Regions from separate parts of the Peribacillus sp. NPDC058075 genome, predicted to be linked through region 2. Evidence: riboswitches for the same ligand, from Rfam matches in the RefSeq annotation. Region 2 holds a riboswitch; each other region holds the start of a gene.
What was found. A riboswitch is a leader RNA that binds a small molecule or an ion and turns the genes downstream of it on or off. The one in region 2 is predicted to bind lysine.
Positions count from the first base shown of each region.

Region 1 (11,101 bases), on a different contig from region 2:
CATGCAACCTTATGAATGCCGTGTTTATCATTTGAAATGAAAAAAGGACCTGTTCTTCTCCGATTAGGGAAGAGCAGGTCCTTTGCGTATTATTTTGATTTAAGATCACATTCCTCAAGGGGAATGATTTTCGTTTTATGCTTAATTTTATAGCCGATCCATAGGACGAAAAATAGAATCAAGCCAATGTAGGAAACGAACATTGAATTCCAGTCAATCCCATTGCTGCTGAAAGCCTGATAGCCTTGTCCGATGATAATGATCATACAAAGGACAAGTGCGAATATAGGCCCGAATGGGAAGCCTTTTGCACGGTATGGTAAATCATTGATATCAAGGCCTTGTGCAGCGTAGGCTTTGCGGAACCGATAATGGGCAATCGCAATCCCTACCCAGGTGACGAATCCCGCCATGCCTGAAGCATTCAATAACCAGATATAAACGACGCCATCACCGAAAAATGAAGCTAAGAATGCAACGCAGCCAACTAATGAAGTCACGATAAGTGCATTCACAGGTACGCCTCTTTTATCTAGCTTGCCTAGGAATTTCGGTGCTTTCCCGTCACGTGCCAAGTCCCATAGCATACGGGTTGAAGCGTACATGCCAGAGTTACCTGCAGAGAGTACGGATGATAAAATGATCGCGTTCATGATGGATGCAGCAAATGCAAGGCCGGCACGTTCAAATACAAGCGTGAATGGACTTACGGCAACATCTTGACTCAATAAACGTGAATCCGTAAACGGAATGATCATTCCAATAACGAAAATTGCAAGGATATAGAACAAGAGGATGCGCCAGAAAACGGATCTGATCGCTTTAGGGATATTTTTTTCTGGATCTTCACTTTCACCAGCAGTCACTCCAAGCAATTCGGTTCCTTGGAATGAAAAGCCGGCAGCCATGAATACGCCAAGAATCGTGAAGAACCCTCCGTTAAAGGGACCTTCGCCCATCGTGAAATTGGAAAAACCAATTGGGTCATTCCCACCCATGATTCCGAGAATGATCAGTACACCCGTAATCAAGAAAATGATGACTGTCACGACCTTGATCATGGCAAACCAGAATTCCGTTTCCCCGAAACCTTTAACTGACATGTAATTGATAAGAAACATAGTGATTAACGCAATGGCACTCCAGATAAATGAAGGGCTATCCGGGAACCAGAACTTCATAATTAAGACAACGGCTGCCAATTCGGCGGCAATGGTGATTGCCCAGTTATACCAGTAGTTCCAACCAATCGCAAAACCGAAAGATGGATCGACGAATTTGGATGCATAGACACGGAACGAACCGGCCACCGGCATGAACGCTGCCATTTCTGCAAGACTTGTCATTAAGTAATAAACCATGATGCCGATGACCGCGTATGCCACCAAGGCACCGCCGGGTCCGGCTGAATGAATGGCACCGCCACTTGCTAAAAATAAACCTGTTCCAATCGTTCCACCTAATGAAATCATCATTAAATGACGCGCTTTCAGGCTCCTTTTCAGTTCAGTAGGGCTTGATGGTAATTGTGAATTTGACAATTGATGTTACACTCCTTTTTATTGGAAGGGAACGAAAAATAAAAAACAGCAGTCGAAAAAGATCGACGGCTGTTTATAATAAACCCGTTTATCCTTCCGAAGATAGCTCCCCACGCTTTTTGAAAAAACGTGACAGTGGTGTTCCTGTTCGGTAACACCGCCAGCAAGAATATACATGGAATATACCCTAACTTCGGCAACTTATCCTTTCAAACGGAGTCTTTAATTTTCCAGAATCTCGTCCGTCTTACTTTTATAAGCTGCAGCCTCTAACTCATCGGTAAATGAGGAAGTATTCAATTTTCTAATATCGTTGCGCCAATTTGTAAGTGACGTCGTACGATTGTACTCATGAAATGCATGCAACCGTTAATAGATTGCTAGTAATTGAGTAAACTTTACTATATCAAAATTATAAAATAACTTCTGGGATATCGCAATGATTATTTTGTGTGGTTATTTTTTCCTAGTAAATGAAAGATGGCAATAAGGAAAGATTCAAGTGATAGTATACCAAAAAAAAGCATCCTGATAACTAAACGGTACTCCTTTTTATAAGGGCATAGTCCAGTTTTACATGTTTGACCACTTCAGGATTCTCAAATAGATCCACTGCCATTTTACCAATCCATTCTAGTGGTAAGGAAATGGTTGTGATGTCAAGCATTTCACTCAGGCTATCATTATTGAAGCCGAGAATGGCCACATCTTCCGGTACCCTTGTACCCGATTTCTTAGCGGTAAGAATGAAGCCTGCCGCCGTGTCATCATTCGTGATGATGAGAGCTTCAGGTTTGTCCGTCATTGAATTCCAATCCTGAAACAATTGTTCACCGTCTTTGATGTGATAACTGCCTTCAAACAGCCATTCCTTATTGTTTATCAGTTTATGTTTTCTCATGATATCGTTAAAGGCCTTTGTACGATGGGAACTATTTCTGCTCTTTTTACGGCCGAGACTGTATCCGATTTTTTTATATCCTTTAGTAATTACGTACTCAAGGGCACAGGAAAAAGCGGCATAATGATCTATGCTGATGGATGAGAATTCGGCCTGGGCTGTATCTTCACATAAAATAATCGGTCCGTATTTTTGATAATCCAAGAGGATTTTCATTTCCAAAATCCTTGAACAAACGATGATGCCATCGAGCTGCTTCATTTGCAGCATATTAAAAGCCTGGATTTCTTTCTCTCTGTCATAATTTGTTTGAAAGATGACGATATGACAGCCGATTGCATTTGCCTGTTTAGTGATTCCGTTAACGATTGCTCCGTAATATGGATGATTGTTGAAGGGAATGATGATGCCGATAAGATTGGTCTTGCCTTTTGAAAGATGAATGGCGTTAATGTTTCTCGTATAATTCAAACGATCGATCGCTTCTAAGACGCTCTTTCTTTTATCGGGGCTTACATATGGATGATCATTCAATACACGGGACACTGTTGAGACAGATACACCGGCACATTGAGCTATTTCTTTAATATTTGTCATGGTATCACCGTTTTTTCTTTTTATATATTGTACAATATGAAACCCATTTCAGGGCAAGAGATCAGAGTGAGCCTGCTGAAGATTTCTTCATATAAGGTCTTGTTCTGGTATTGGTTTCATCCTTTAAGATGGGTATAAGTCTTAGAGGAGGAGGAGATCATGATGTTCCAAACCTTAATCGCCCTGTTTGTGCTTTGTGGAATTGAATTGGGATTTGCGTATTTGGCAGTTTCCCTGAAACAGGAAAAATGAGTGGCAATGCACTCGAATGCGTGAGATCCCCACATTTACTTGTGAATTTTACGTCGTCCCGAAATAGTCCCCATGGTTTATATTCACCATAAAAACTCCACAATATAAATATAACTTCATTGTTACGTTTCATGTATGGAAAAACTGACTGTCAGAGAACTCTCCAGGGGAGATTCCTGACGGTTTTTGCTGTGCGTAAAAATCATTCGCCTTTTTGTTAATGTTTGAAAAATAGTTGCACTTTTTTTGAATAATTGTGTATAGTATAAAATAAGTTGTGTATAGGAAACTTTTTAGCATTTACGACAATGTAAAAAATTTTACACTTAATTTTGCATTAGGTAAACATTTTTAGGGGAATGAAAAAGGGGAGGGGAAATGATGGGTTTTCTAAAATTTATTGGGGGCGTTCTTGCTGCAATGCTGATTTTAACGGGGTGCGGCAATGACACGACCGAACAGGATAAGGACAATGGCAAGTTGAACGTAGTTGCTACGACAGGAATGATAGGGGACTTGGTGGAGAATATTGGCGGTAAACATGTCGAGGTCACTAGTTTAATGGGACCCGGAGTGGATCCCCATCTTTATAAAGCAACACAGGGTGATGTGGAGACTTTGGATTCGGCCGATATGATTTTTTATAACGGTGTGCACCTTGAAGGGAAAATGACGGATATCTTTGAAATGATGAGCAAGGATAAACCGACAATTGCCGTAACGGAGGACTTCAAGGAGAACCAGCTTCGCAAAGTGAGTGCAACGGAACATGATCCACATGTATGGTTTGATGTAAAGCTTTGGATCGTAGCGGCGGAGTCAGTCAAGAAAGAATTGATTGCCAATGATCAGGAACATGAAGCAGAGTATCGTGAAAATTATGAGGAGTACGTTCTGCATTTGGAGGAACTTGATAAATATGTTCAAGAGGAAATTAATAAAATACCGGAAGATCAACGGGTTCTCGTAACAGCACATGATGCTTTTGGATACTACGGGCAGTCATATGGCCTGGATGTAAGAGGTCTCCAAGGGATCAATACTTTATCGGAATATGGATCAAAAGATGTGACGGATATGAGGAATTATCTCGTTGAGAACAAAATAAAAGCGATTTTCATTGAGTCAAGCGTACCAAGGAAGGCTATCGAGGCTGTCATTCAAGGAGCGGGGAAGCAGGGTCACAAAGTGGAAATCGGCGGGGAATTGTTCTCGGATGCAATGGGTGAAAAAGGGACGGAAGAAGGAACGTATATCGGAATGGTCCGTCATAATACTGACACCATCGTCCGTGCATTGAAATAGGGGGAAGAAACTATGAATCAAGCAGCTTTGAAGGTCGAAAATTTAACGATTGCTTATCATAAGAAGCCGGTTGTCGAAGATGTCTCGTTTGAGGTGCCGGAAGGAAATTTAATTGGTATCATAGGCCCCAATGGAGCAGGGAAGTCCACTTTGATAAAGGGAATACTCGAATTGATTCCGAAAATATCGGGGCAAATCACAATAAAGGGTTCTACTTATAAATCGATGAGGAAGAGTATCGGGTATGTACCACAGCGGGAGTCAGTGGATTGGGATTTTCCGACCAATGCACTCGATGTCGTGATGATGGGCAGATATGGTCATCTCGGATGGCTGAAGCGGCCAGGTAAGTCTGAAAGGCAGAAGGGGATGGAGTGCCTGGAAAAGGTGGGGATGGCTGAATATGCTAACCGCCAGATCAGCCAGCTATCGGGCGGACAGCAGCAACGGATATTCCTGGCCCGTGCATTGGCACAGGAAGCGGATATTTATTTTATGGATGAACCGTTCGTAGGGGTGGATGCCGCAACGGAGAAAGCAATCATACAATTGCTGATGGAATTGAAGGAAAAAGGCAAAACCGTTCTGGTTGTGCATCATGACCTATCTACCGTGAAGGAATATTTCGACTGGACGATGTTATTGAATAAAAAGGTGATGAAAATAGGTCCGACAGAAGAAGTGTTCATTCCCGAATACTTGCAGGAAACATATGGAGGCCGCCTAGCGATACTATCAGACACAAAGTCCGGCCTTTTATTAAAATGAGGTGTACACGATGAACATACTGGATATTATTACCGATCCAAATACAAGGTGGATATTGCTTGGCACGATGTTCCTCGGATTAAGCAGCGGGGTCATCGGCAGCTTTGCCTACCTCAGAAAGCAGTCTTTGCTTGGTGACACGCTCGCACATGCAGCATTACCAGGTATCTGTGTAGCCTTTATGTTAACTGGAGTGAAATCCACTTCCTACTTTCTAATAGGTGCGGCCCTTGCTGGCTTAGTGGCTGTTTTCTTGATCAGTGTGCTTACGAGATACAGCAAGATAAAGCAGGATGCAGCCTTGGGAATTGTCTTATCCTCCTTCTTTGGCTTCGGAATTGTCATGCTTACGCAGATCCAGCAGAGCGAGTATGGAAACCAGAGTGGATTGGATACGTTTTTATTCGGGCAGACGGCGTCAATGGTCATGTCCGATGTGTATATGATGATGACGGTTTCCTTTATTCTTATTTTCACTTGTACCGTATTTTTCAAAGAATTCAAATTACTGTCCTTTGACCCTGGGTTTGCTAAGGGGATGGGATTGCCGGTTGTTTTTCTGGATTATTTCATCATGATGCTGATCGTGGCAGCTGTAGTGATCGGTATCCAGGCTGTAGGCGTCGTATTGATGGCATCTTTACTGATCACGCCTGCCGTTTCTGCCAGGTATTGGACGGAGCGGCTGCATATCATGGTCATCCTGTCTGGTATATTCGGAATGTTGAGCGGTGTTTCCGGAACGTTGATCAGTACATCGGTCAATGATTTGCCAACAGGACCGTTAATTGTCTTATCCGCGACAGTATGGTTTTTCTTCTCCATGCTTTTTGCTCCTAAACGCGGAGTGCTTTCATCTGTATGGAGAAGGGTGTCGACGAAAAAGAAATATTCTCTCGAACAGGATAGAAGGAAAGGGAGCCACACATCATGAATGATTTTTGGATTATATTAGTCGGGGCATTGGTGGCGGGTTCTTGCAGTGTAGTAGGATGTTTTTTGATAGTCAGGAAAATGACATTGATTGGGGATGCCATCAGTCATTCCGTTTTGCCGGGTATCGTATTGGCATTTTTAATAACCGGGACTCGTGACTCCGTTCCAATGCTGATCGGGGCTGCTGCGCTCGGCTTGCTTACCGTATTCTTGATCCAGCTTTTCCAATCGTCGGGGGTTCAATCCGACGCGGCGATCGGGATTGTATTCACTTCCCTTTTTGCAACGGGGATCGTACTCGTGAGCCTGTATACGCAACAAATAGATTTTGACCTTGAACATGTCCTTTATGGCGAAATAGCCTATACTCCCTGGAACACGATGACAATCGCGGGAATCGAGGCTGGACCAAAAGCTGTTTGGATAGTCGGCAGTTGTTTTTTCCTGAACCTCATACTGATCTTCGTATTCTTCAAACAGTTTAAACTCGTTTCTTTTGATCCATCACTTGCGGCTGCAATGGGGATTCCTGTACTGTTCTTCCATTACTTATTGATGAGCCTCATTTCACTGACAACAGTAGCTTCTTTTGATAGTGTAGGCTCCATTTTAGTAGTTGGAATGCTCATCATACCAGCGGCAACGGCTTATCTGCTGTCAGACCGTTTAAGCAGCATGATATTGGTCAGTATCGGGGTCGGGGTGCTAAGTTCCATCATCGGCTACTATTCAGCCACCTTTTTGGATGCCTCGATATCAGGCTGCATGGTGGGTTCGGCCGCCATATTATTCGGATTGGCCTTTCTCTTTTCCCCAAGCCATGGATTGGTCAGCCTAATGCTGAAACGGAGAAAAACAAAGGAATCACATGCATAACTCTCCCTGCCTACAGGCTTCATGGAAATAACTCCATGATGCCTGTAAACTATTCTTCTATATAGTTGTGATTTTATTTGTTTAAAGTATAATGAATAAGTGTATTTATAGATATATCGCAGGAGCCTTTTTAAGGGAGAGTTAAGTATGGAAGAACAAAATAAATTTTCATCACGAATAGATTTTTCTTTGGTCACAATATTGCTGTTATTATGCGTGGGAAGTTGCTTAGCAATCTATAGTGCCCAAACGACTGGACAGTACGCTGAAAACTTCTTAATTAAACAAATTTTTTGGTATATAGTTGGAATCGGAATCGTCTTAGGTTTCATCACCTTGGATTCGGATCAGTTGAAAAAAATATCTTGGTACGCGTATGGCTTCGGATTGTTTTTGCTTTTTTTGCTGATCATTATGCCGGAAAGCATCGTTCCTGTCCGGAATGGTGCAAAAAGTTGGTACATCATTCCGGGAATCGGTTCGATTCAGCCATCGGAATTCATGAAGGTTTTCCTGATTTTGGCTCTAGCCAATGTCATATCGAACCATCATCTCAAAAACACGCTGAAAACGATTCAAACGGATATTTGGCTGCTTATTAAGATTGGTCTTGTGACCGGTGCGCCCTTATTGTTAATCATGCAACAGCCGGATTTGGGTACCTCGCTTGTCATCATTTCAATCATGCTCGGAATGATTTTCATATCAGGGGTAACATGGAAGATCCTGCTGCCGATCGTTTCGGGAGGAATTGTCGTCGCTTCAACCGTCCTTTACTTTGTACTTTGGAAGCCGGAAATCCTGGAAAAATACCTAGGGGTAAAATCCTATCAATTCGGCCGTATCTATTCTTGGCTCGACCCATATAATTATGCCAGCTCCGAAGGGTATCACTTAACAAAATCCTTACTGGCCATCGGCTCCGGCCAGACAACGGGCAAGGGAATCGGCTCGAGGGAAGTGTATTTGCCCGAGAGTCATTCGGATTTCATTTTCAGCATCATCGGTGAAGAATTCGGCTTCATCGGATCAAGTATCATCATTTCCTTGTTTTTCCTATTGATTTACCATATAACTAAAACGGGAATGGACACGAAAAATAACTTCTATACATATATCTGTGTTGGCGTTATAAGCATGTTGACGTTTCACGTTTTTCAAAATATCGGCATGACTGTAGGCCTTTTACCGATAACGGGGATTCCGCTTCCATTTGTCAGTTATGGAGGAAGCTCGCTAATGGGGAACATGATGGCCATGGGCTTAATATTCAGCATTCGGTATCACTATAAGAAGTATATGTTTTCAACGGATATCTAAATATAAAGCCGGCCCCCGATGGGGCCGGCTTTATTTGTAGCAAAAAAACAAAAGGAGCAGAATCCACTCCCCTGAATGTTTTTCTTATTGAATGTTCGTTCCAGATGGGAATTGATTTTTATAACCGGAAAATTGTTGATACGATTGGCTTAAGCTGGTAGCTTGCGCCTTTTCTAAACTATACCAGCCTTTTTCGAACATAAGGTTATAGAGTTCACGCTGCATCTCCTGATTCTCTTTGGAAATGGAGAAAATGTCTTGGAATAATGCTTGGTTACTCATTTCATGCAGGGCAACGGAAAGGGAGTTGCAAAAATACTTTTCAGTTGAAAGCATATCATTTATAAAGTCCCTGTCATTCATTTGCGGTGTTTTTGCCACGGGAGATTCGGGATTTTGGACTTTGTTTTCATTGGGCATCAAGAACCCTCCTTATTGATATTGTTGTTGACCCTGGTTTTGGTTCGGGTTCAAATGTTTCAAAATGGTATCGTAATGGCGTTGATGCATGAGTCCGCAGCGGTTTAACGCATCAATGATTTGCGGGTCCTTACATTGTGTGGCAAAAAAATGTGCTTTTTTAACCGCATTCAGATTCCATGCAAGCATATCGGTTAAGTATAGGCTATCTTTCACTGAAACCATTTCCGGCGGCTGTTTCATTAAGCCGGACGACTGCTGTTGGCTATTAAACGAATTTTGCTGTTCCATCATTCTGCCTCCTTAAGTGTTCTTTAAACGAGCTTAATTTTCCCTTCATGAAATTTTTTATTCTTGAATCTAAATATCTGAAAAATGAATTAAATGGTAAAATAATCTTGTGCATCTATTTTCCAAAATGATTTGGAGGGGAATGCAGATGGAAAGAATGTTGAAAAATCTATTCCTTTTTTTATCAAAGAATAAAGCTATGACCAAGGCAGCGAAAAAATACGGGCTGCGGTTTGGTGCATCTCGTTTCGTGGCAGGAGAATCCTTGGATATGGCATGTGATGTGATTGCTGTTCTTAACCGGAAAGGGCTTGCTGTCACCATTGATTATTTAGGTGAATTCATTGAAGATGAACAAGAAGCAGGGAAGATGGCAGATGAGTGCATCGAAGCTATCCGGATGATTGGCACAAATGAACTGGATTCACAGTTATCCCTGAAGCTGACCTCGATGGGCTTGGATGTGTCCGAACAAGTCGTAATGAATAACATGCGGAGGATCTTGGAGGAAGCTAAAGCCCATCGTGTTTTCGTGACGCTTGATATGGAAGATTTTCCGCGCTGTCAGCCGACTTTGGATGTATTCAAAAACCTGAAGCCTGAATATAATGAATTGGGGACTGTCATTCAAGCTTATCTGTATCGGACTGAGAGGGATATTGAGGAGCTGGATGCATACCATCCGAATCTAAGACTTGTTAAAGGGGCTTATAAAGAACCAAGGGAAGTGGCTTTTCCAGACAAAAAAGATGTGGATGAGAATTTCAAGAAAATCATTAAGATGCATATGCAAAATGGCCATTACACAGCCGTTGCCACACATGATGATAAAATCATTGATTATACGAGGGACTTGGTTAAGGATCAGGGAATTCCCCGGGATTCCTTTGAGTTTCAAATGTTATATGGCATCCGCACTGAAAAGCAGATCGAACTTGCTAAAGAAGGATATAAGGTAAGGGTGTATGTTCCTTATGGTACGGATTGGTATGGATACTTCATGCGCCGCCTTGCGGAGAGACCGGCCAATATTGCTTTCGTTTTAAAAGGCCTATTCAAGAAATAGGAAGCGAGAGCCGCCCCGGATAAGGGACGGCTGCTCAAATTAAGAAGGATTATCTTTTGAACTGGTTGTTCTGGCTGTTCACTTTATTGATTCCGTGTTGACGTTCAGCGCCAGGGCCGGCATTGCCTTTAACGCTTGCTGCGCTTACGGCTGCTTTAGAAGGGTTATCTTTACGCTTCATTATATAAGTCACCTCCTGCCCGGTTATTTTTTACTGAACGGAGGAGAAATAACCGAAAGAACTCGGAGAAAAAAATATTTTTTTTCCTGTTTAATCATTGCGGAATTTCCAAATATATTCTATATTAGTAATAAGAAAAAATATTCAAAATTTTTTTGAATTAAAAATGAATGAGCATTCATTCAATAAATTGCGTAAGGGGGATATGAACTTGGTTCGACAAATACGAAAGGCTGCTGTTCTAGGGTCAGGAGTTATGGGATCAGGGATTGCTGCACACCTTGCTAACATCGGCATTCCGACTTTATTATTGGATATTGTACCTCGTGAACTCACTGAGGATGAAAAGAAAAAGGGACTGACATTAGATAATAAACAAGTCCGTAACCGCATCAGCCAAACAGCGATTACGAAACTTTTAAAACAGAAACCAGCTCCGCTTTCGGCCAGGGGAAACATTGCGTTGATCGAGGCAGGAAACCTGGAAGATGATATAAGTCGTTTAAAGGATGTCGATTGGATCATCGAAGTAGTCGTTGAGAAGCTTGAGGTTAAGCAAAGTGTGTTCGCCCAGGTTGATCAGCATCGTAAACCAGGAAGCATCGTTTCATCGAATACCTCCGGAATTTCAATTGAAGCGATGGCAG
Region 1 is NZ_JBHVSL010000002.1:164,470-175,570, reverse strand. It holds gene ACFVS1_RS18600 (glycoside hydrolase family 13 protein) at 1-40, shown strand, start outside; gene ACFVS1_RS18595 (amino acid permease) at 90-1,541, opposite strand; lysine riboswitch at 1,637-1,821, opposite strand; gene ACFVS1_RS18590 (LacI family DNA-binding transcriptional regulator) at 2,077-3,039, opposite strand; gene ACFVS1_RS18585 (metal ABC transporter solute-binding protein, Zn/Mn family) at 3,673-4,596, shown strand; gene ACFVS1_RS18580 (metal ABC transporter ATP-binding protein) at 4,609-5,364, shown strand; gene ACFVS1_RS18575 (metal ABC transporter permease) at 5,375-6,298, shown strand; gene ACFVS1_RS18570 (metal ABC transporter permease) at 6,295-7,176, shown strand; gene ACFVS1_RS18565 (FtsW/RodA/SpoVE family cell cycle protein) at 7,324-8,496, shown strand; gene ACFVS1_RS18560 (spore coat protein) at 8,581-8,916, opposite strand; gene ACFVS1_RS18555 (hypothetical protein) at 8,929-9,210, opposite strand; gene ACFVS1_RS18550 (proline dehydrogenase family protein) at 9,356-10,273, shown strand; gene ACFVS1_RS18545 (YuzL family protein) at 10,323-10,457, opposite strand; gene ACFVS1_RS18540 (3-hydroxyacyl-CoA dehydrogenase/enoyl-CoA hydratase family protein) at 10,666-11,101, shown strand, end outside.
Region 1: another riboswitch for lysine. It lies ahead of ACFVS1_RS18595 (amino acid permease); the one in region 2 lies ahead of ACFVS1_RS03365 (aspartate kinase).

Region 2 (11,101 bases):
AGAATAGTGAACGGCAGGGAAAATTTTCATTGGAACTTTACGAGGATCTTCACCCATGAATTTCTCGTAGATTTCAATGATTCCGCCAAGTTTAATATCAAGTAATTTCGGATCTTTATGTGATAGATCCAGGTAAACCATGTTTTCACCATTAATGCCAAGCTTCATGTTCATGCAGACGTCGAAGATTTCACGAGTCGCGATATCACGAGGTACCAGATTACCATAAGCAGGGTATTTTTCTTCAAGGAAATACCAAGGTTTTCCGTCTTTATATGTCCAGATACGTCCACCTTCACCACGAGCGGATTCACTCATTAGACGAAGTTTGTCATCTCCAGGGATTGCTGTCGGGTGAATTTGAATGAACTCACCATTAGCATAATTTACACCTTGTTGATAAACGATGGAAGCTGCTGAACCTGTATTGATCATTGAGTTAGTGGATTTACCGAAAATGATTCCAGGGCCGCCGCTCGCCATGATGACTGCGTCTCCAGGGAATGATTTGATTTCCATTGAAGTCAGGTTTTGAGCTACGATTCCGCGTGCTGTTTGCTCATCATCGATGACAGCTCCAAGGAATTCCCAGCCTTCATATTTCGTAACAAGGCCTTCAACTTCATAACGGCGAACCTGCTCGTCCAATGCGTAAAGTAATTGCTGACCAGTTGTTGCACCAGCAAATGCTGTACGGCTATGTTGAGTACCACCGAAACGACGGAAATCAAGAAGACCTTCCGGAGTACGGTTGAACATAACACCCATACGGTCAAACATATGAATGATCGATGGTGCTGCTTCGCACATCGCTTTAACCGGCGGTTGGTTAGCCAAGAAATCTCCGCCATAAACTGTATCATCAAAGTGGATATATGGAGAATCCCCTTCACCTTTTGTATTTACTGCCCCGTTGATTCCGCCTTGGGCACAAACTGAGTGAGAGCGTTTAACAGGCACTAAAGAAAATAAATCAACCTGTTGTCCCAGCTCTGCTGCTTTGATCGTAGCCATTAAACCAGCTAGACCTCCACCAACGATAACTATTTTACCTTTACCCAATTCTGTCACTCCCTTATTTCCATTAGCCAAGCTATGTTTTTCCTATTTCTTATAAATGAACTCTATCTTCTTATACGAAAGCGAAAATTGCGCTGATTCCGATATAAGAAAGAAGAACGAAAACGATCAATGTAAAGTAAGTCATGATTCTTTGCGATCTTGGTGAAACTGTAAGACCCCAGCTCACTGCAAATGACCATAATCCATTAGCAAAGTGGAAGATTGCCGAGACAATACCGACAATATAAAACACAATCATAAATGGACTAGAGAAAATTTCAGCCATCATGTCAAAGTTAACTTCTGCACCCATAGCTGCTTGAACTCTAGTTGCCCATATATGCCAAACAAGGAAAATCAACGTTATGATTCCAGTTAGACGTTGCAGCATGAACATCCAGTTACGGAAGAAACTAAATCTGCCTAAATTGTTTTTTGCTGTAAAGGCAATATAAATTCCGTATACAGCATGGAAAATGAGCGGTAGATAGATGACGACCCATTCTACCAAAATCTTCACGGGCGTAAACTCAATTAAATGAACTGCCCCATTAAAAGTCTCTTCTCCTTTTGTTGCCATAAAGTTTACCGATAAATGAAAAATTAGGAATAGACCGATTGGAATTACTCCTAGAAGTGAATGAAGCCTGCGATTCCCAAACTCACGATTCTTTGCCACTAAGTGCCCCCCCTTAATTTGTGAAAAATCATGCAAAGATAATCTGGTGGCTACCTTTTATCTCCGCGTGAAAATACAGTATAGAGTAAAAAAAACTCCTCTATACTTCCTTTACAATTATGTGACATGTCCATTTTACTCCTGACTTCTATGTGCGTCAAGAAAACGGATACAAGAAATCTCTTTTTCAGAATAGATTTTATTGGATTAAATTAGCTATTTTTTGTTTGTCAAGATGATATTTTGAACAAATTTCTAATTTAGCTATTAATATCTCGGTATAATTTCTCATTTTTTTCCAATTGTTATTTAAATAAATAAAAAACAGTATAATTTGCAAAAGAAATACGTTTATAATAGATTTACAGAAAGAGGCGATAAATCATGAAAAAAAATATTGCTGCTGCGATAGAAGAAGAGATTCAAACTGAAGAAATTCAAACTGAAGAATTCCTGGTTCCAGCTTTCGGATACGAATTAATCAGAGAAGTTCTATTGAACGATATTCTCGGAAAAGACTCTAATCAAATCCTCTATTGGGCAGGTAAACAATTAGCAAGAAAATTCCCATTGAATGGTGATCAGGAAGTGATTGAATTTTTCCAAAGCGCTGGATGGGGCAATCTGGAAATCTTGAAGTATACGAAACACGAGATGGAATTATCCCTGACGGGTGAAATAATCAGCCGCCGCCTGGATTTACACCCAGATTGTCACTTCCAACTTGAAGCCGGTTTCCTTGCCGAGCAGTTTACGCTGCAAAAAAAATTCCTCAGCGAATCTACGGAAGAAATTAAACGCCGCGCAAAAAAAGTGATATTCACCATCCAATGGGATCCCAGAGATCCAATCTAATGAGCCCTTAAAACAGACTTACCCTTTTTACCGGAAGTCTGTTTTTTATTGGACTCAGACACTTATGCTAGCACATTTGCATGCTGACCTAGTTTAAATGCTTCATGAAGAGATTCAACCGCCTTCACCATTTCCTTTTCATTGACGACAGTGGAAACTTTAATTTCAGATGTGCTGACCATCTTCACCTGGATGCCTGTATTGGCCATCACTTCAAACATCTCGGCAGCCACTCCGGGATTGGATACCATACCAGAACCGACGATGGATACTTTGGCCAATCCGCTCTCCGTTTCGACTCGATCGAATCCCAATAGTTCTTTATTATTTTCCAGCACGATCAAGGCCGCTTCCGTATCTTCACTTTTTGTGGAAAAAGATAGATTGGTCGTATCCTCGGCAGTCATGCTTTGAATGATGATGTCCACATTAATCCGGTTTTTCGCAAGTGTTGTGAAGATTGTGGATAATGCACCAAGTGATTGGGGCAAACCATATATGGTGACCCTCGTAATACTGTCTTCAAAAGCAATCCCGCGTACAATTAAGTTTTCTTCCATAGTTGCTTCCTCCTCAATGATCGTTCCTGATTCTCTCTCCATGCTTGAACGGACTTCAAGCGGTATTTGATAATTTTTTGCATATTCGACAGCCCTTGGATGAAGGACGCCCGCCCCCAGATTGGCAAGTTCCAGCATTTCATCATAAGAAATGGATTGGAGTTTTCGTGCGCCTTTTATGTAGCGGGGGTCCGTTGTGAAAACGCCCGTTACATCCGTATAAATATCGCATCTATCCGCATTCAGCGCTGCTGCGATAGCAACAGCCGTCGTGTCGGAACCGCCTCGCCCTAAGGTAGTAATTTCCCCATTTGCATCGGTCCCCTGGAAACCGGCCACGACCACTATTTTCTTCTTCTGAAGCTGAGCTTGGATCCTCGTGGCATCGATGTTTAAAATCCGGGCATTCCCATGAACGGATTCCGTTTGCATGCCAGCTTGCCAGCCAGTATATGAAATGGCTTCATGTCCTTCTTCAATCAATGCCATCGTTAACAGGGAAATCGTTACCTGTTCCCCCGTAGTCAGCAGCATATCCATTTCCCTCTTGCTCGGGGTTCCGGAAATATCCCGGGCCATGGAAACCAATTGATCCGTGGTTTTCCCCATCGCTGAAACAACGACGACTACCTCATTTCCATTCTCCGCTTCCTCGATTACCCGATTGGCAACATTTTTGATTTTTTCTACGCTTCCGACGGATGTTCCGCCAAATTTTTGAACGATTAATGCCATCCCCATGCACCCTCTCTACCTTTTTAGGCAATAAAAAAAGCAATGAGAAATATCTCATTGCTGTGATCACATATCTAAATACTGTAAACACAGTGAGATAGCTCTCCAGGGTATAAACCCTGACAATCCGCCATTTATTAAATGTCGGACCAGGAAAACAAGGTATGAGTCTTGTCTTCCTTCGGCGTCCTCCCCTTTCAAAACCTTTCATGGAAGCTCATACTTCTCCAGGTTTTTACTCTTGAATTCCGCACCTCTATCAGCACTTTTAAGTTGTCTAGTTAAAAATTCCTTTTAATCATAGCATAGAGATTTATCGGTAGCAAGATTATTCTTGTAATTTTCTAACGATTCCCTCGGCTACCCCTTTTGGCATGCCAGCTTCCATGATTTCCTCGGCCGTCGCCTCTTTGATTTTTTTCAATGATCCAAAATGCCTTAATAATTGCTTCCTTCGCTTTTCCCCGACTCCTGGAATATCATCAAGCTGGGAGTGAACCGCATTTTTCCCGCGTAGCTGGCGATGAAACGTAATCGCGAACCGATGCACTTCATCCTGAATTCTTTGCAATAGGTAAAATTCCTGGCTCCGCGAATCAAGAGGTACGATTTCAAGCGGATTTCCGATCATCAATTGCGAGGTCCTATGCTTTTCATCCTTAATGAGGCCTGAAAGTGGAATATCAAGGCCCAATTCATTTTCCAGAATATCCCGAACCGCTTCAACATGTCCCTTTCCGCCATCTATGATGATCAAGTCCGGAAGCGGCAGCCCTTCTTTCAATACTCTTGAATACCTTCTTCTGACCACTTCACGCATCGATTCATAATCATCAGGCCCTTGGACCGTCTTGATCTTATATTTGCGGTACTCCCTTTTTTCCGGCTTTCCATCAATAAACACGACTAAAGCGGAAACTGGGTCACTTCCCTGGATGTTGGAGTTATCGAAAGCTTCAATTCGATGCGGAGTGTAGATACCCAGTTGCTTCCCTAGGTTTTCCACCGCATTGATCGTTCTTTCTTCATCCCTTTCTATCAAAGAGAATTTTTCCTGAAGCGCGATGGAGGCATTTTTATTCGCCAATTTAAGCATGTCTTTTTTCGCTCCCCGTTTCGGGTGAATCGTTTTGACACCAAGCAGCCCTTCGGCCATTTCGGCATCCACTGATTCAGGCAGCAAGATTTCCTTTGGTTTAAAGTGGTTCGTAATCTCGTAAAACTGACCGAGGAATGTAAGAAGTTCCTGTTCGGGTTCATCGTAGACAGGAAAAAGTGAAACATCCCTTTCTATTAATTTACCTTGCCTGACAAAAAATACCTGAACGCACATCCAGCCTTTATCATAGGCAAAACCAAATACATCCCTGTCGATGAAATCCGTTGTCATCATTTTCTGCTTCTCCATCGTAATATCGATGTGGGCAATTTTGTCACGGAACTCCTTGGCCCTCTCGAAATCGAGATCTTCTGATGCCTCCAGCATTTTTTCAGTCAGTTCTTTTTTTATTTCAGTATGCCCTCCGTTCAAGAACCGGTTGATATCATCCACCATTTTTTTATATTCCTGTTCCTCTACATCATAAACACATGGGGCTAGGCACTGGCCAAGGTGATAGTAGAGACAAACGCGATCCGGTAAAGTATTGCATTTTCTTAGGGGATAGATGCGGTCAAGCAATTTTTTCGTTTCGTTAGCTGCAAATGCATTCGGATAAGGACCGAAATATTTACCTTTGTCTTTTTTGACTTTTCGCGTAATGATTAGACGTGGGTGGCGTTCCGCAGTCAGCTTTATGAAGGGATACGTCTTATCATCCTTTAGCATGACATTATATTTTGGGTCATGTTTTTTGATTAAGTTCAACTCTAAAATAAGAGCCTCGATATTGGAAGAGGTGACGATATATTCGAAATCCTCAATTTCATTCACGAGCCGGAATGTTTTTCCGTCATGCGATCCCGTGAAATAAGAACGGACACGATTTTTCAACACTTTCGCTTTGCCTACATAGATGATCGTTCCCTGACGATCTTTCATTAAATAACAACCAGGTTGATCGGGAAGAAGGGCAAGTTTATTCTTTATTTGTTGATTCATGCATTCAGCCTCCTGTTCTCCCTTTTTTACAATTATTATATATCAAGATAGCGAAAAAAGCTTCAAGTCCGCAGACTTGAAGCTTTTTTTAGCTAACCTACTATTACGCGTGTTTTGAAATAAGTTCAGCAAGTGCTTCTTTAGGTTGGAAACCAACAACCTTATCAACCACTTCACCGTCTTTAAGCACGATTAATGTCGGGATGCTCATCACACCGAATTTTCCAGCTGTTTCTTGGTTTTCATCCACATCCACTTTTACGATTTTTGCTGTATCGCCAATTTCAGTATCAAGCTCTTGAAGAACAGGAGCGATCATTTTACAAGGTCCGCACCATGGAGCCCAAAAATCTACAAGAACGACACCTTCGCTAGTATCTGTTGTGAAAGTTTGGTCAGTTGCATTTATAATTGCCATATATATTTCCTCCTCATATTTTACTCAAATAACTAAAGACAGTATACCATTGTTGCTCGAATCGATGCTAATATTTTGCTTCAGTGGTAGGATGTCCAAAGAAAGAGTAAATATGCAGGCCAAAAAAGGGGCAAGACATGTATCGGCTTATGCCAAATGTCTTGCCCCTCATCTATATTGTTTCTATTACGCGTTAACTTTAAGTTTTTTGAATTCTTCCGTAAGTAACGGAACGACTTCGAAAAGGTCTCCGACAATTCCATAATCAGCCACATTGAATATGTTAGCTTCCGGGTCTTTATTGATCGCAACGATAACCTTGGAGTTGGACATCCCCGCTAAATGCTGGATCGCACCGGAAATTCCGCAGGCGATATAAAGGTCAGGTGTTACGACTTTACCCGTTTGCCCGATTTGCAAAGAGTAATCGCAATAATCTGCATCACATGCTCCACGGGAAGCTCCTACCGCTCCGCCAAGAACTTGTGCCAGTTCCTTTAACGGTTCAAAACCATCTTCACTTTTCACGCCGCGGCCACCAGCGATGATTACTTTCGCTTCTGAAAGATCGACCCCTTCACTCGCTTTTCTAACAACATCTTTAATGATTGTACGTAAATCCTTGATATCCACACTTAATGTAGAAACATCACCAGAGCGGGACTCATCTATCGCTAATGGTTCGATATTGTTCGGACGGATTGTCGCGAATATCACGCCATCTGTAACAATTTTCTTTTCAAATGCCTTACCGGAATAGATCGGGCGGGTGAAAACGATATTTCCCCCTTCTTCTTCAATGGATGTAACGTCTGAGATCAAACCTGATTCAAGCTTTCCAGCCAATTTTGGTGCAAGGTCTTTTCCTAGGGCCGTATGTCCAAAGAATATCCCTTCTGGTTTTTCCTGTTCGATGACGGCAAGCAAGCTTTGCGCATAACCATCTGAAGTATATTGTTTCAATTGATCATTTTCGACTGCAACAACCCGGTCAGCTCCATACTGGATCAATTCATTTCCGAATTTTTGAACACTGTCACCAACTAAGACACCTACAATTTCCCCGCCATCTGCAGCAAGTTTAGCCGCACCGATAGCTTCAAATGATACATTTCTCAGTGAACCGTCACGAACTTCGCCCAATACAAGAAACTTTCTAGCCATTTATAAAAACCTCCTGTGCACTATTTTATCTTTTTGTTGTGTTTTGTTATCTTGAAAAAGTACCGTTTCGATTAAATCACTTTTGCTTCGCTTCGTAATAATTGAACAAGTTCGCTTACTTGATCACCGATTTCGCCGTCCAATACTTTTCCAGCTTCTTTTTTAGCAGGAAGGTAAATTTCAATCGTTTTTGTTTTTGCCTCAACATCTTCTTCTTCTAAATCCAGGTCATCCAATTCCAATTCTTCAAGCGGTTTTTTCTTCGCTTTCATGATTCCCGGCAATGACGGATAACGTGGTTCATTTAGCCCTTGTTGAGCTGTCACCAACAATGGAAGGGATGCTTCGATCGTTTCAGAGTCCCCTTCAACATCACGGATAACGCTTACATTTCCATTTGCGATGTCCAGCTTAGTAATGGTAGTAATATAAGGAATCTCTAAAATTTCGGCAACGCGTGGCCCCACTTGTCCAGAACCGCCATCGATTGCAACGTTCCCTGCAATGATTAAATCGGCATTTTTATCTTTTAAGTATTCGCCGATAATTTTTGCAGTCGTGAATTGGTCGCCATTTTCAATGTCGTCTTCTATATTAATCAATACGGCTTTGTCAGCACCCATTGCCAGCGCCGTACGTAATTGCTTTTCAGCCTCTTCGGTTCCGACGGAAATAACCGTTACTTCGCCGCCTTGTGCATCACGCACCTGGATTGCTTCTTCAACTGCATACTCATCGTATGGATTAATGATGAATTCCGCTCCATCCTCATTAATTTTCCCATTGGATAGCGTAATTTTTTCTTCTGTATCAAATGTTCTTTTCAGCAGTACATAAATGTTCACGATAATACCTCCCGAATGATTTGAGTTTTGAAGATTATGAATTTTATTGATATATAGTATTGTATTCTACAGATTACATCAAAATCCTGCATGATATATAAAAATAGTTATTTATACCAAAATCTCTCATTTCCCTTTGAATACTGCTTCCCTTTTTTCAATGAAAGCGCCGATTCCTTCTTTTGCATCAGCAGTATCGAAAGCTTGGCCAAAGAGGGCGGCTTCCCTTTCCACACCTTTATAGTAGGAATCATGCTTGGAATAATTTAATAACTCTATGGCAGACTTTAAAGCCAGCGGGCTTTTCTTGGCAATTTTATTGGCTAGTTCCTTAGCTTTCGGAATCAGTTCATCATCCGTGAAGGCATGATTCGCCAACCCGCATTGTACAGCTTGGGTACCTGAAATCGGTTCACTTGTAAACAGCATTTCAGCTGCCTTTGCCATGCCCACATAACGAGGAAGACGTTGGGTCCCAGCAAATCCAGGGATTAAGCCCAACTGCAGCTCAGGCAAACCCAGTTTAGCCCTTTCGGTTACCAAACGGATGTGGCAGGCCATTGCCAGCTCCAATCCTCCGCCAAGGGCCGCCCCATGGATGGCTGCAATGACCGGTTTTGCAAAAGATTCGATTTTCTCAAATACAAATTGCCCATTCTTGGTCAGCTTCTCGAAAGCTTTCCCGTCTTTCACTTCCGTAAACTCCTTAATGTCTGCTCCTGCAGAGAAGAATCTTCCTTCACCATGAAGAAGGACAACCCGTACGGCGTCATCATTCTCAATTTGTTCGAAGGCCTGTGACAGCTCTCCGATGATAGCCGAAGAAAGTGCATTTGCAGGTTCGTGATCAATCGTTATAAAAGCCACATGATTTTCGACAGAAAGCTTAAGATATTCCATATCAATCCCTCCAGGCATACTAGTCAAATTTTTTCGAAAATTTAATATGTATCACTTCCCGATAAGGCTGGAAGCAGAATTAACCGATTCTTTCGAGGATGGCTGGCCATCCTCGAAAGAATCGTTAACTTTTCAGGCCGCAGCCGCCAATCAGAAGGCGGTGAACGTCTGGGGCAAGGTCTGGGAGCGAATACTTTTGCTCATTCATGACCCAGGTCGTCACTGTTTCGTCAATCGTTCCAAAAATCATCTGCCTGGCAAGTAAATTATTTAAATCAGGCAGGAATTCGCCGTTTTCTTTTCCTTCTATAATGATTTGATCAATTAAATTTAAATACCCTCTTAACACATCATTAATTCTTAGGCGCAATTCTTTATTCGACTGTCTTAATTCCAACTGAGTGACAATTGCTAAATTCACGTCTTCTGAAAGGTTTTGAAAATGTTTTTGGATGAGCACATGCAGTTTATCCGAAGCAGTGGTCTTTCCTTTTATCTCTTCTTCGATCTGTTCCACAAAATAGCCCATTTTTTCATGGAATAATGATATTAGGATATCTTCTTTATTTTTAAAATAAAGATATATGGTTCCATCCGCTACTCCTGCCTGCTTGGCGATTTTGGATACTTGGGCTTGGTAGTACCCGTTTTGGGCAATGACGATAACGGCTGCATCAATAATTTGAGTATACTTAGGTCTGTTGCTTTTCACTGGATGTCCCCTTTCAGAAAATGAATGAACCATCATTCATATTTCTATCATAAAATGACGACCCTTTACTGTCAAGCAAAACTTCTAAGGGTCCTTACATTCCACTTATGTTCATTGTACAGTCCCCATCGATAGGTTGTCCAGCCGTTCTGCAAAACACGGAGCTCTCTTCCGCTGCTCCGTTAATAGGGGTGCTTGTTTACGCTTCTTTTCTTTCCTCTGATATTTTTTTCTTTTCTTCCTCGATTAGGACTCTCCTCAGGATCTTTCCTATCGTCGTTTTGGGAAGTTCATTCCTGAATTCATAGCTGCGCGGCACCTTATAGGAAGCCAGGTTCTTTCTGGCAAATTCATTCAATTCCTCTTCAGTGGCCCTCGCATTTTTTTTCAGTACGACATAGGCCTTGACGGTCTCCCCGCGATATGGGTCAGGGATACCTGCCACAACCACTTCCTGTATGGCCTCATGCTCGTATAGCACCTCTTCCACCTCACGTGGATATATATTGAAACCGCCTGCAATGATTGTATCCTTTTTCCTCTCGACGACATAAAAGAACCCCTGTTCATCCATGTAACCCAGATCGCCTGTAAGCAGCCAGCCATTTTTAAAGGTTTTTTCCGTTTCATCCGGACGATTCCAATATCCTTGCATGACCTGTGGTCCTTTTATGGCAATCTCTCCAATTTCATTCGGAGGAAGCTCTTCAAAGTTTTCCAGGGACAGAATCACCGCGTCTGTATCTGGCCAAGGCAGTCCAATGCTTCCTTTTACACGCGGCTGATCCCAAATGAAATTAGCATGTGTCACCGGTGAGGTTTCCGAAAGACCATAGCCTTCAACAAGCTTCCCGCCGGTAATTTTCTCAAACTGCTCCTGGACCTCTAAGGGCAATGATGCAGAACCGCTTATACATGCATTGATGGAAGAAAGGTCATATTTGGCGATATCCGGATGGTTCAAGAGGCCGATATACATCGTTGGCGCTCCTGGGAACATCGTCGGTTTCTGTTTTTGGATGGTTTTTAGCGTCGCTTTGACATCAAATTTTGGCATGATGATCATGGTG
Region 2 is NZ_JBHVSL010000001.1:657,152-668,252, reverse strand. It holds gene sdhA (succinate dehydrogenase flavoprotein subunit) at 1-1,062, opposite strand, end outside; gene ACFVS1_RS03375 (succinate dehydrogenase cytochrome b558 subunit) at 1,133-1,741, opposite strand; gene ACFVS1_RS03370 (YslB family protein) at 2,126-2,596, shown strand; gene ACFVS1_RS03365 (aspartate kinase) at 2,659-3,891, opposite strand; lysine riboswitch at 3,982-4,158, opposite strand; gene uvrC (excinuclease ABC subunit UvrC) at 4,220-5,992, opposite strand; gene trxA (thioredoxin) at 6,096-6,410, opposite strand; gene ACFVS1_RS03350 (electron transfer flavoprotein subunit alpha/FixB family protein) at 6,597-7,574, opposite strand; gene ACFVS1_RS03345 (electron transfer flavoprotein subunit beta/FixA family protein) at 7,646-8,419, opposite strand; gene ACFVS1_RS03340 (enoyl-CoA hydratase) at 8,546-9,319, opposite strand; gene ACFVS1_RS03335 (fatty acid metabolism transcriptional regulator FadR) at 9,444-10,031, opposite strand; gene ACFVS1_RS03330 (long-chain-fatty-acid--CoA ligase) at 10,231-11,101, opposite strand, start outside.

Region 3 (11,101 bases), 910 kb from region 2:
TGATTTCAAACGGAGCGTTCAGCCCGCTTGCAGGATTCATGGGAAAAGAGGATTACCGAAGTGTCATTAAGGATATGCATCTGGCAAATGGCGTGCCATGGACGATACCGATCACTCTTCCTGTCACGAAGGATGAGGCAAATAGGCTGAACATCGGCGATGAGGTCGCTTTATACAGGGATGACGGTGAACTTGCTGGTATCATTCAGGTGGAAGAAACGTTTGAATACGATAAACTGGAGGAAGCAAAACTCGTTTATAAAACTGACGATCCCAATCACCCGGGGGTTAAAAAGCTGTTTGGACAAGGGGATATCTATGTTGCCGGACCAATTTATTTAATAAATTGGTCATCGCATGAGCCATTCGGGGAATTTCATATGAGCCCTTCTGAAACGAGAAAGATGTTCACGGATTTAGGTTGGAATACAATTGTCGGTTTTCAAACGAGGAACCCAGTACACCGTGCACATGAATACTTGCAAAAAACAGCATTGGAAACCGTTGATGGACTATTGTTGCATCCTCTTGTCGGTGAAACGAAAAAAGATGATATACCTGCGGATGTTCGGATGGAAAGCTATCAAGCCTTACTAAATGGCTACTATCCAATGGATAGGGTTTTACTTGCCATATACCCAGCAGCAATGCGCTATGCAGGGCCTAGGGAAGCAGTATTTCATGCAATTGTTCGAAAGAATTATGGGTGCACACATTTTATTGTCGGCCGAGATCATGCGGGTGTAGGCAATTATTATGGCACATATGATGCCCAAGATATCTTTAGCCAGTTTGATCCGCTGAAAATTGGCATAAAACCTCTGTTCTTTGAACATAGCTTTTACTGCAAAAAATGTTTGAATATGGCTTCCCTGAAAACATGCCCCCATAAAGATGAAGACAGGTTTATATTAAGCGGGACCAAAGTCAGGGAAATGCTGCGGAACGGTCTTGTCCCGCCACTTGAATTTACACGTCCAGAAGTGGCTGAAGTTCTTATTAGAGGCATGAAGATGAATGAAGGCGAGTAAGCTATGGGAAACGCGGGGAGACCCACGATGTTATGAGAGATACCGACTATTGACGAAATGGTTTTGGTTCAAACTATGTAGGTACCTATAAAATTATCGATTAAGATCGTGATCGTATTTTCGCTGATACAGGAAAGCATGGTATGCGAATGCCTTTTGTCTTAAGGGCAAAATTCAAGGAGGAAAACACCAAAAAGAAGGAAGTGCAAAAAAATAACAATTCCATTTGAACAAACGAGCCTGTATCCACCTTGGATCAGGCTTTTTTTGTATTTTTAAGACCTTGAAAAAATCATGCTTGAATCTGCGATTGTCCAGAATTCTTTTTGAAAATCACCTTCGTTTTAAAATGTGAGAACAAATAACAACCTATAACCACAATACCGCTACCAATTCCTTGTACCCACGTCATTTTTTCACCTAATAATAGAAAGGCTAAAATTGCAGTAAAAATAGGATTGAAATTCAAGAAAATACCTGATGTTGTTGTACCTAGTTTTTGTACACCAATGTTCCAAAGTACCATACATGCAACAGTTGAGATAACGCCTGTATACAAAATAGATTGTATGAAAGAAGTATCTATTTTATATACTGTAAAATTGGAAAAATTAAACGGAAGAAGAACGATAAGTCCAAATATCCCAGAATATAAAGTAGACATCATGGGTGTTGTTGTTATCATGGCCCATTTGCTACAAACGGAATATATTCCCCAAACGCATACAGCAGCCATCATATATAAATCACCCGAATTAAATCGTAATGAAAGGAGTAGATCAATATTTCCTTTTGAAAGTACAAGTATTACGCCAATAAGCGAAAAAAGCATAGAAAACATTTGTAAAATATTAATTCTTTCTTTTAAAAAGAAAAATGAAAAAATAGCAATTGAAATCATGTTTAATGTTGATATTAATCCAGCATTAGTTGCGGATGTTTTCTCTAATGCTACAAATTGTAATAGGTTAAATAGAACCACACCTGTAATTCCCATCAAAAATAAAGGAAGGATTGCACTTCGAGAAGGAAATATCCTTCTTTCTTTCCACCATACAATTGGCAAAAGACAACTAATAGCAATGATCCACCTTAAACTCGTCAACGTCAGCGGAGAAGCATGGCCGACAAGTGATTTTCCAACGACAAAGTTTCCACCCCATAATAAACTTGTTAAAAGTAATAACGAAAAATAATAATATTGCATATCTTTTTGCTCCTTTTTCATCTTTCACCGTTTAAGTGAAAAAAGATCGAAGCCATTGTGCACAATGACATTTCAATTTACATAATTAATTACTAATAATTTTAACATTTTAGTTCGTTAGTTAATATATTATTTTGTATAATAGAAGAAACTTAAAATAATATTAAAAAATATAGCTGATATACAGAATTTAATTAAGTTTTGACTAGTAGATGATACCGATTTTGGAACATTTGTAAAAGGAGTGACTATAAGTGGAATCTATCGTAAGCAAGGTTCTAGATCATGTTGATATTCAAATTTTAGATTTACTTCAAAAGGATGCACAGTTAAGCAATACTGAGCTTGCCAAGCGTGTCAAGTTATCTCCACCAGCTATACATTCAAGGATAAAACGTTTGGAAAATGAAGGATTTATTAATGGACAAGTAGCAATTTTAAACCAGGAGAAGCTAGGTTTTGATTTATTATGTTTTATTTTTATGAGTACGAATATACATCAAGCTGAAAAACTGGAAGTTTTGGAGAAGGCGTTAGCTTCTATGTCAGAAGTATTAGAGTGCCATTGTTTAACAGGTGAGTATGATTATCTTTTAAAAGTGGCTAATAAAGATAGAAAGGAATTAGAAATGTTTATTAGAAAGTTAAATAAACTAGGCATAACCAGAATTCAAACTAGCCTAGCTCTCAGAGAAATTAAATATTCTACAGTTTTACCCATATAGGAAGAAAAGTCACGTTCGAAAAAGTACACTTTTTCGAACGTGTTTTGTAGAACAAGAGGAGAGAAGTAGAAGAAGGAATAAAAAATGAAGTCCTTAAATATGGAAACATACAAATCTGCAGCAAGGATCAAAATGGAGAGCAGCAACCTCAGGCATGAAATAAAAGGGTTTGGCTAAAAAACTTGTCAAAAAAATAGCCTTTGCTAAAAGAGCACAAAGGCTATTTATTCATTATCAAGTTAAATTAGTATGTTGAACTTTAAATGCGTTTATTATTTCTTTCATGAAAATATCCTTCTCTAATTTTAAATATGAACGGAAATTCTCTTTATTCGTTTGAATTTGTTAAGGAGCCATTATAAATTGGATACTAGGAAACGAGTCATTTAAGAATATTCTTATTACTTCAAGAAAATTGAGATTCTGCTTTTGCCCTTAATCTTATAAAATCATTATATTGCTCAACTAGTTTAAGCACTGAGCCGTGCATCGATTAAAAAGCAGTGCACTCTTTATGAGTTGCACTGCTTTTTAAGATTTTATCCAGTTAATTATGGTCTTTAATTAGAAATCCGGTATTAAAGTATAGTTGAATGAATCGTACCTTTATTTATTTAACAAAACAGCTTCTTCGTTTCTAGGTTGTAGTGCCATTTGTAGTGCTATTTTTTCTTCATCGTTTAAAGGAACCAATGGTAAGCGGACACCTCCAACATTTAACCCCCGCATATGTAATGCTGATTTCACCGGTGCTGGGCTTGGTGCCGCAAATAATGCTTTCATAATTGGAAGAAGTTTACGATGCGTAGCGGAAGCACTATGGACATCGCCATTTTTAAAGTTATTGATCATTTCTTGCATTTCATTTCCAATGATGTGTGAAGAAACCGAAACAATGCCTGTTCCACCGATGGCTAGAACCGGTAATGTTAACCCATCATCGCCGCTGTATAATGTAAAATCACTAGTTGTTTTGCTAATGATTTGTGCCATGGCATCTAAGTCACCACTTGCTTCTTTTACTGCCACAATATTGTTGATTTTTGAGAGGCTAACAATCGTCTCTACTGACATGTTTACAACACTTCGTCCTGGAATATTATAAAGCATTACCGGTAATGATGTTGATTGGGCAATAGCCTTGAAGTGCTGAAATAATCCTTCTTGAGACGGCTTGTTATAGTAAGGGGTAACGAGCATGATTCCGTCTACTCCTGCTGCCTCTGCTTGCCTTGTTAAGCTGATAGAAGCTTTAGTGTTATTTGAGCCAGTTCCAGCTATGACTGGAACTCTTCCATCAACAACTTCAACCACAATTTTGAATAAATCTAGTTTCTCTTCCGTTGTTAATGTAGGAGACTCTCCAGTTGTACCAGCTATTACTAATCCATCAGAACCATTAGCAATTAAATAGTTTACTAAAGTTCTCGTAGCATTAAAATCAACCTCATCATTATGATTAAACGGGGTAACCATTGCGGTTAAAACTTGGCCAAAATTCATAACTACACACCCTTTTGTATAATATTTTTTAAAAAATTCAGAGGTGGTTAGGCCCATTCAGGAGTAAACGCAAAAAAGCAACAACGAGGGTTCGCTGCTGCAGAAGAAACAATATTTATCAAAAAAATCGTTTCAGCGCGTAAGATAGCCCTCCATATAGTTTCCTATATGACAGTCCTGTATTTATTCAATAGCAGAACCAGCTTCAAGAACATGAGATTCTTTCCGCTTCGGCAAATTCCCCTTTCCACAATAGTCATAGGATCTCATTCTCCTCAAAATGTGTACTAATGGTCTTTGCTCCTCTATCCTCACTTCAAAAAGTACGAAGTAAGAAAATATTTAATTGACTGTAATATAACAAGGAATCCTTTCTATTGCAAGGCATATTTTAGAAATATTTTTTTAGAACTCATGGATGATCAATGGAATGGAGACGGTATAGGGCTGTATTCATCTTTTTTAGTAACTCAAAATTAATAGTTTTATAAAACAAACTGTATGAAAAGTTTCACCCTTTTTATCGTCAGTTTTGACAATAGATATAGCTTAAAGAAGGTATCAAGGTGGGGAGGACAGCAAGATAAGAAAATCCGTGACGTGGGAAGCAAGAAAACGATCGCTTCATTAGTAAGTAGGGCCCACTGATACAAAATTGGAACGAGATACAGCATACGTATCTCTTTCCAAAGCCATTAAGATTCGTGGGGTTGTTAACAAAGAAAATTGATCACGCATTGAACTGCGCAATGGACTAAATCAAAATGAGTAAAGATGGCAAAAATGTACGTAATTATACCGTCGTTAACAGAAAGTTTGCATTAGTACCTCATTAATAACGACCAGTGTTCGCATGAGAGCCCCACTTGAAGAATAAATACCTGCTTTGGCCAAAGCATTATACGGATCTAAATTCCATAATTGTGCAGTATTACCGGACGTTTGACCTTTCTTTATCCATCCGTTACCGCCGGAACTAGCGCAACTTGTAAATGCTCTCTTAGTCGTGCCATTAAAACTGTCACCCCAAACATTTGCATAATAATCGTAAGGAGCAGACGAATAAAACTTTAAGTAACCCCACGCCGTATGACAATACGCACTGCCTTTTAGCTGCACATATCCAATTTTCACACCGTTTTTATAGATATATTCTGTTTCATAGGTGATTGGGCTTTTAGAGGCACAGCCTGTCGAATAAGGGTTTGTATTATCGTAGGACAGTTCGGCGGAAAGGGAGCGGTTTTTAGAGTTCAGATCTTCAAATAAAAAAATATAGATCTACAATAGAATAGGATTTTTTCTGTGTATTTTAGAAAATTTTAAGATTTGTGTGATATGTTTTTTTAAATACTAAGAAAAGTAATCGTGGGAAACATTTTTTTATGCAAGAACAGCAGATAAACAACTTTTCTATAAAAGAGTAAACGAAAGATCGATACGGGGTGAAAATATTTGTCAATTAAAATGAGGTTTCTATTGTCCTACGTTGGCGTAATCCTTATTTCCATCACTTTGTTTTTAGCAGCTGGATTTTTACTTATTTTTGCAATAACCGGTGATGTTAAAGCGATAGAGCATTTATACAAAAAGTCTTATCTCCAAAAACCTTTGACTGCAGTAGAGGAAAGTGTGTTTCTCGATTTAAAGCTTTTGGCAAAAAATAACCCTGAGCAGCTTCTAAACGAAGAACAGCTGAAGAAGATTGAACATGGAGATGTTAAGATTGTCGTTAGAAAAGGTAAAAACATTGAGTATGCGTCCCAAACACTAGATAAGCTAGGTTTGATACAATCACTTCCCAAGTTCGAAGAAACGAACATCAATACGCGGGACACAATCAAAATGAAAGACTCTTTTTTCACTTATGTGAAGTTTGATTATTATTTTTCGGATAAAAGTGAAGGAAGTATTTTTGTATTGAGAAAGGCAAGTTCATATGCCGAGCTGACTCGAGAACTCTTTCCCATTTTATTCGCACTATTATTATTACTGTTTGTAATGATTATTGGACTATTAAATTATTTAGTTTCACGTAGTATCATCAAACCGATCTCCATTCTTAAAGAAGGAGCAGAGCGGATAAAATCAGGAGATTTAAACTTTGAAATTAAAGCGACTTCGAAAGATGAAATCGGACAATTGAATAGAGCGTTTGAGGAAATGAGAAAAAAGTTAAAAGAGTCCGTAAGCATTCAGCTTCAGTATGAGGAAAATCGCAAAGAGCTTCTCTCCAATATTTCCCATGATTTGAAGACACCGATCACTTCGATTATGGGATATGTTGAGGGGATTAAAGACGGAGTAGCAAACACCCCACAGAAAATGGACAAGTATTTATCGACTGTATACCTTAAAGCAAGAGATATGGATTCATTGATAGATGAATTATTTTTATTTTCCAAGTTGGATTTGAAAAAAGAACCATTCACTTTTGAAACGGTCAGATTAGATAAATATTTAAAAGATTACGTAGAAGAACTTCAACTGGATTTACTTCAACTAGGGATCCGGATTGAACTTCATCAGGTGAATAAACCGATATACGTGACAGCGGATAGAGAGAAACTGAAACGCGTATTGGCCAACCTGATCAGCAATTGTGTAAAGTATATGAAAAAAGATGAAAAACACATTTCCATTTCTCTGCATGAAGGACTATATGATGTTGTTGTACAAGTAACGGATAATGGCTATGGAATAGGATCTTCTGCTTTGCCTTATATATTTAACCGCTTTTATCGTGCCGAGGAATCTAGAAATTCTCGAACAGGTGGAAGTGGTTTAGGACTTGCGATTGCAAAAGAAATTATCGGCGAGCATGGTGGAGATATTTGGGCTACTAGTGAGATAGGAAAAGGTACAAGTGTCTTTTTTTCCATAAAGAAAGGTGAGGAAATGTGAAAAAGATATTACTTATTGAAGACGAAGTCAGTATTGCGGAATTACAAAGGGATTATTTGGAAATTAATGACTTTAGTGTCGATATTCAACATACTGGTGATGCAGGTCTCCAACAGGCCCTTCAAGGAAATTATCATTTAATCATTCTGGATATCATGCTTCCAGGGTTGAATGGATTTGAGATATGTAAACAAATACGTGCTGTCAAGAATATCCCGATTTTGCTTGTATCCGCCAAAAAGGAAGATATCGATAAAATTCGGGGGCTTGGTCTAGGGGCAGATGATTATATTACAAAACCATTTAGTCCAAGTGAACTAGTTGCAAGAGTGAAAGCGCATATAGCGAGGTATGAACGTTTATCAGGAAGTCACCCTAAATCTAATTCAATCTATGTTCATGGAATTTCAATTGATAAGTCAGCACGCAGAGTTCACATAAACGGAGAAGTGGTTCCGTTTACAACAAAGGAATTCGATACTTTAGTGTTTTTTGTCATGCATCCGAATCAAGTATTAAGCAAAGAGCAGCTTTATGAAAATATTTGGGGCTTCGAATCGGCAGCAGATGTTTCGACCGTCACCGTCCATATCAGGAAGCTACGTGAAAAAATTGAAAGAAATCCTGCACATCCCAAATTTTTGGAAACCGTTTGGGGAGCAGGGTATCGCTTCAATGTTTAAATAGCATGTTAAGGACCCGTCACGAAGGTGGCGGGATTTTTTTATAAACATTAAGAAATTTTTTGAATAAGTTAATCATTTTTTAAGAAATTGTTTAGAGGGAGTTTAAGGTTAAGCATTAACATAATGAAGACGGAATAAGTAAGCAAATAAAATAAAAGGGAGAAAAAAACATGATGGAACCTAAAGAACATGTCAATTTTGCTACATAAGAATGACGGGAAATCCTTTTGCGGCTGTGAAGTACAAACAGGGAAAGGATGGTGTGGTTCATGTGGAGGTGGCTAACGATTGTTATCGGAAGCCTTTTCATCCTTCAAGGCTGTGTCTTGGATAATGAAGTAAAGTTAAATAAACAAGAAAAGGAGACAGGCAAGAGAATGAATGAACAATTGATTCAAGCTGTAGAACGTAAAGAAACGGAAAGAATAAGAAGTTTGATTGAGCAAGGTGCAGATATAAATACACAGGACTCGGAAGGGCGAACCTCCACTATGATTGCGACTTATAACCATGATGTAGAGACAGCAAAAATACTTATTGAAGCGGGTGCAGACGTCAACATACAGGATGACATGAAAAATAGCCCCTTTTTGTATGCCGGTGCTGAAGGTTATATAGATATACTTAAACTTGCCATTGAAGCAGGTGCAGACCCCACTATAACCAACCGTTATGGAGGAACGGCTTTAATCCCTGCTTCTGAACATGGTTATGTAGAAGTTATGAAAGAACTTCTTTCTAAAACTGATATTGATGTGAATCATGTGAATGATCTCGGCTGGACCGCTTTGCTAGAAGCTATCATTTTAAATGATGGTGATGGAAAACAACAGCAAACCGTGCAATTGCTAATCGATCATGGAGCAGATGTCAATATCCCCGATGATAGTAGTATGACACCTTTACAACATGCCCGCGAGAAAGGGTTTAAGGAAATCGAACAAATTTTACTTTCGGCAGGAGCAAAATAACCAGATCGCTGTTTTTTTCAATTTGTAATATCAATTGCACTACAAAAAAACACAATATGATGAGGAGACGAAAAGAATGAATAAAAAAGCAAAAATTTCATCAGCTATACTACTTGGGTTAACATTGGTCATAACAGGATGTAACACAAGCGCACAAGACAATAAAAGTGCTCAGAAGCAGGAACAAACTGCAAAACAGAGTAAACAAGAAAAAAAGTTAACAGCAGGAGAGGAAATGACTAACGTTCTTACTAGCACGAATTGGCAAGGAACAAAAGTTTATGATAAAAATAATAATGACTTAACAAAGGAGAATGCAAGCTTCATTGGTCTAGCTAAATATGATGATGAAGCATCAAGATATGAATTTTTTGATAAAAATACTAAAAAAACTCGAGGTGATAAAGGAACTTTCTTTATCACGAATGGAAAGATTCGGGTGTTAATTTCAGAATCAATGGGCTACCAAGCCGTTGTAGAAATAACTGAACTGAATAAGGATATGTTCACTTATAAAAGAATGGGCAAAGATGCAAATGGGAACGACGTAGAAGTGTTCGTCGATCATATTCCTTATACTGAAACAGAACTTTCCTTTACTGATCCAGACAAAAATTTGGAAACTTACACAGGGGATGTAGTTACAGACGTTGATGGAGACAAAATTTTATCAAGCACCACTTGGATAGGTACAGCGGCATTGGATGAAAAGGGAAATGATGTATCAAGCTATAACTCGAATTATTTAGGTCTGGCAAAATATGATGATAAAACAAATAAGTATGAATTTTTTGATGCTAAAACCGGTGAAAGCCGTGGTGATTACGGTTATTACGATGTTGTCCATGGAAATAAGATTAGAGCCCATGTTTCCCAAGGGGAAAATAAGTATGGTGCCGTTCTTGAACTTACGGAGCTTAATGAAAATAAATTCACTTATAAACGAATCGGTAAAGATAAAGAAGGCAATGATATAACGATAACAGTTGAGCATATACCTTATGAAGGTGATTTGAAACTAAAATCAACTAAGTAAATAAAAAAGGGATTTTGCAATAATAGCAAAATCCCTTTTTTGATATAGTAATAGAATGTCATTCAAACTTATTACGCGTTAAACTGTTCAACAGATGTTTCCAGGTCATTAGCGAGCTTTACCATTGAAGTGGTTGAGAAGGAAATGTCCTCCATGGATTTCGCTTGTTGATCGGTTGATTGTGCCACTTGCTTTGAAGCCACTGCCGTTTCCCTTGTTAACCCTGCAAAATCTTCGATCGAAGCATTGATTTCTTGAGAACTTGCTGCCATTTGCTCTGTAATGGCGGATATTTCTTGAATCTGATCACTAACATGTTCAAAAGATTTTATGGTCTGTTTAAATGTTTCCCTTGTATTCAGGACATACTTTGTCCCTTCCTCCACTTCTTTAGTTCCAGTTTCCATCATTTTCACCGATTCATTTATGATGGATTTAAAATGAAGCAGGGACTCTTGTATATTGATCGCAGATTCCTTCGTGCCAACTGCCAATTTCCGTACCTCGTTCGATACCACAGCAAAACCTTTACCCTGTTCACCGGCTCTAGCTGCTTCAATGGCCGCATTTAATGACAGCAGGTTTGTTTGCTCGGCAATTCCCGTAATTACATGTACAATATTCACAATCTCATTTGCTTGTTCGTCCAATTTCTTTATTTCTGAACTTGTTTGCAGCATAACATCTTTTACTTGCAGAATTTGATTTGAGAGTTCATTTATATCTTTATTTCCAATGGACATTCTAGTTGAAACATGATTTGTCTGTTCGCTGACTTCTGAAGAAGCTTCGGCAATTTTTTGTATCCCTATGGTCATTTCCTCGATGACCCTCGATGATTCTTCACTTCTGTGCAATTGTACTTCAGCAGCCCCTGCAACTTGCTGAATGCCCTTAACGATATATTGTGTGGAAGTATCCATTTCTTTGATTTTGTGCTCGATATCACTTGATGATTCCAATAGCTGGAAAGATGAGTTTTTCATGGAGTTGACGATCATAGTCGTATGGGTGATCATCTCTTCAAAGGATTCCACT
Region 3 is NZ_JBHVSL010000001.1:1,565,672-1,576,772, forward strand. It holds gene sat (sulfate adenylyltransferase) at 1-1,031, shown strand, start outside; gene ACFVS1_RS07870 (DMT family transporter) at 1,324-2,238, opposite strand; gene ACFVS1_RS07875 (Lrp/AsnC family transcriptional regulator) at 2,493-2,963, shown strand; gene dapA (4-hydroxy-tetrahydrodipicolinate synthase) at 3,570-4,466, opposite strand; lysine riboswitch at 4,604-4,782, opposite strand; gene ACFVS1_RS07885 (DUF2690 domain-containing protein) at 5,271-5,747, opposite strand; gene ACFVS1_RS07890 (sensor histidine kinase) at 5,922-7,370, shown strand; gene ACFVS1_RS07895 (response regulator transcription factor) at 7,367-8,053, shown strand; gene ACFVS1_RS07900 (ankyrin repeat domain-containing protein) at 8,326-9,027, shown strand; gene ACFVS1_RS07905 (DUF4822 domain-containing protein) at 9,104-10,063, shown strand; gene ACFVS1_RS07910 (methyl-accepting chemotaxis protein) at 10,135-11,101, opposite strand, start outside.
Region 3: another riboswitch for lysine. It lies ahead of dapA (4-hydroxy-tetrahydrodipicolinate synthase); the one in region 2 lies ahead of ACFVS1_RS03365 (aspartate kinase).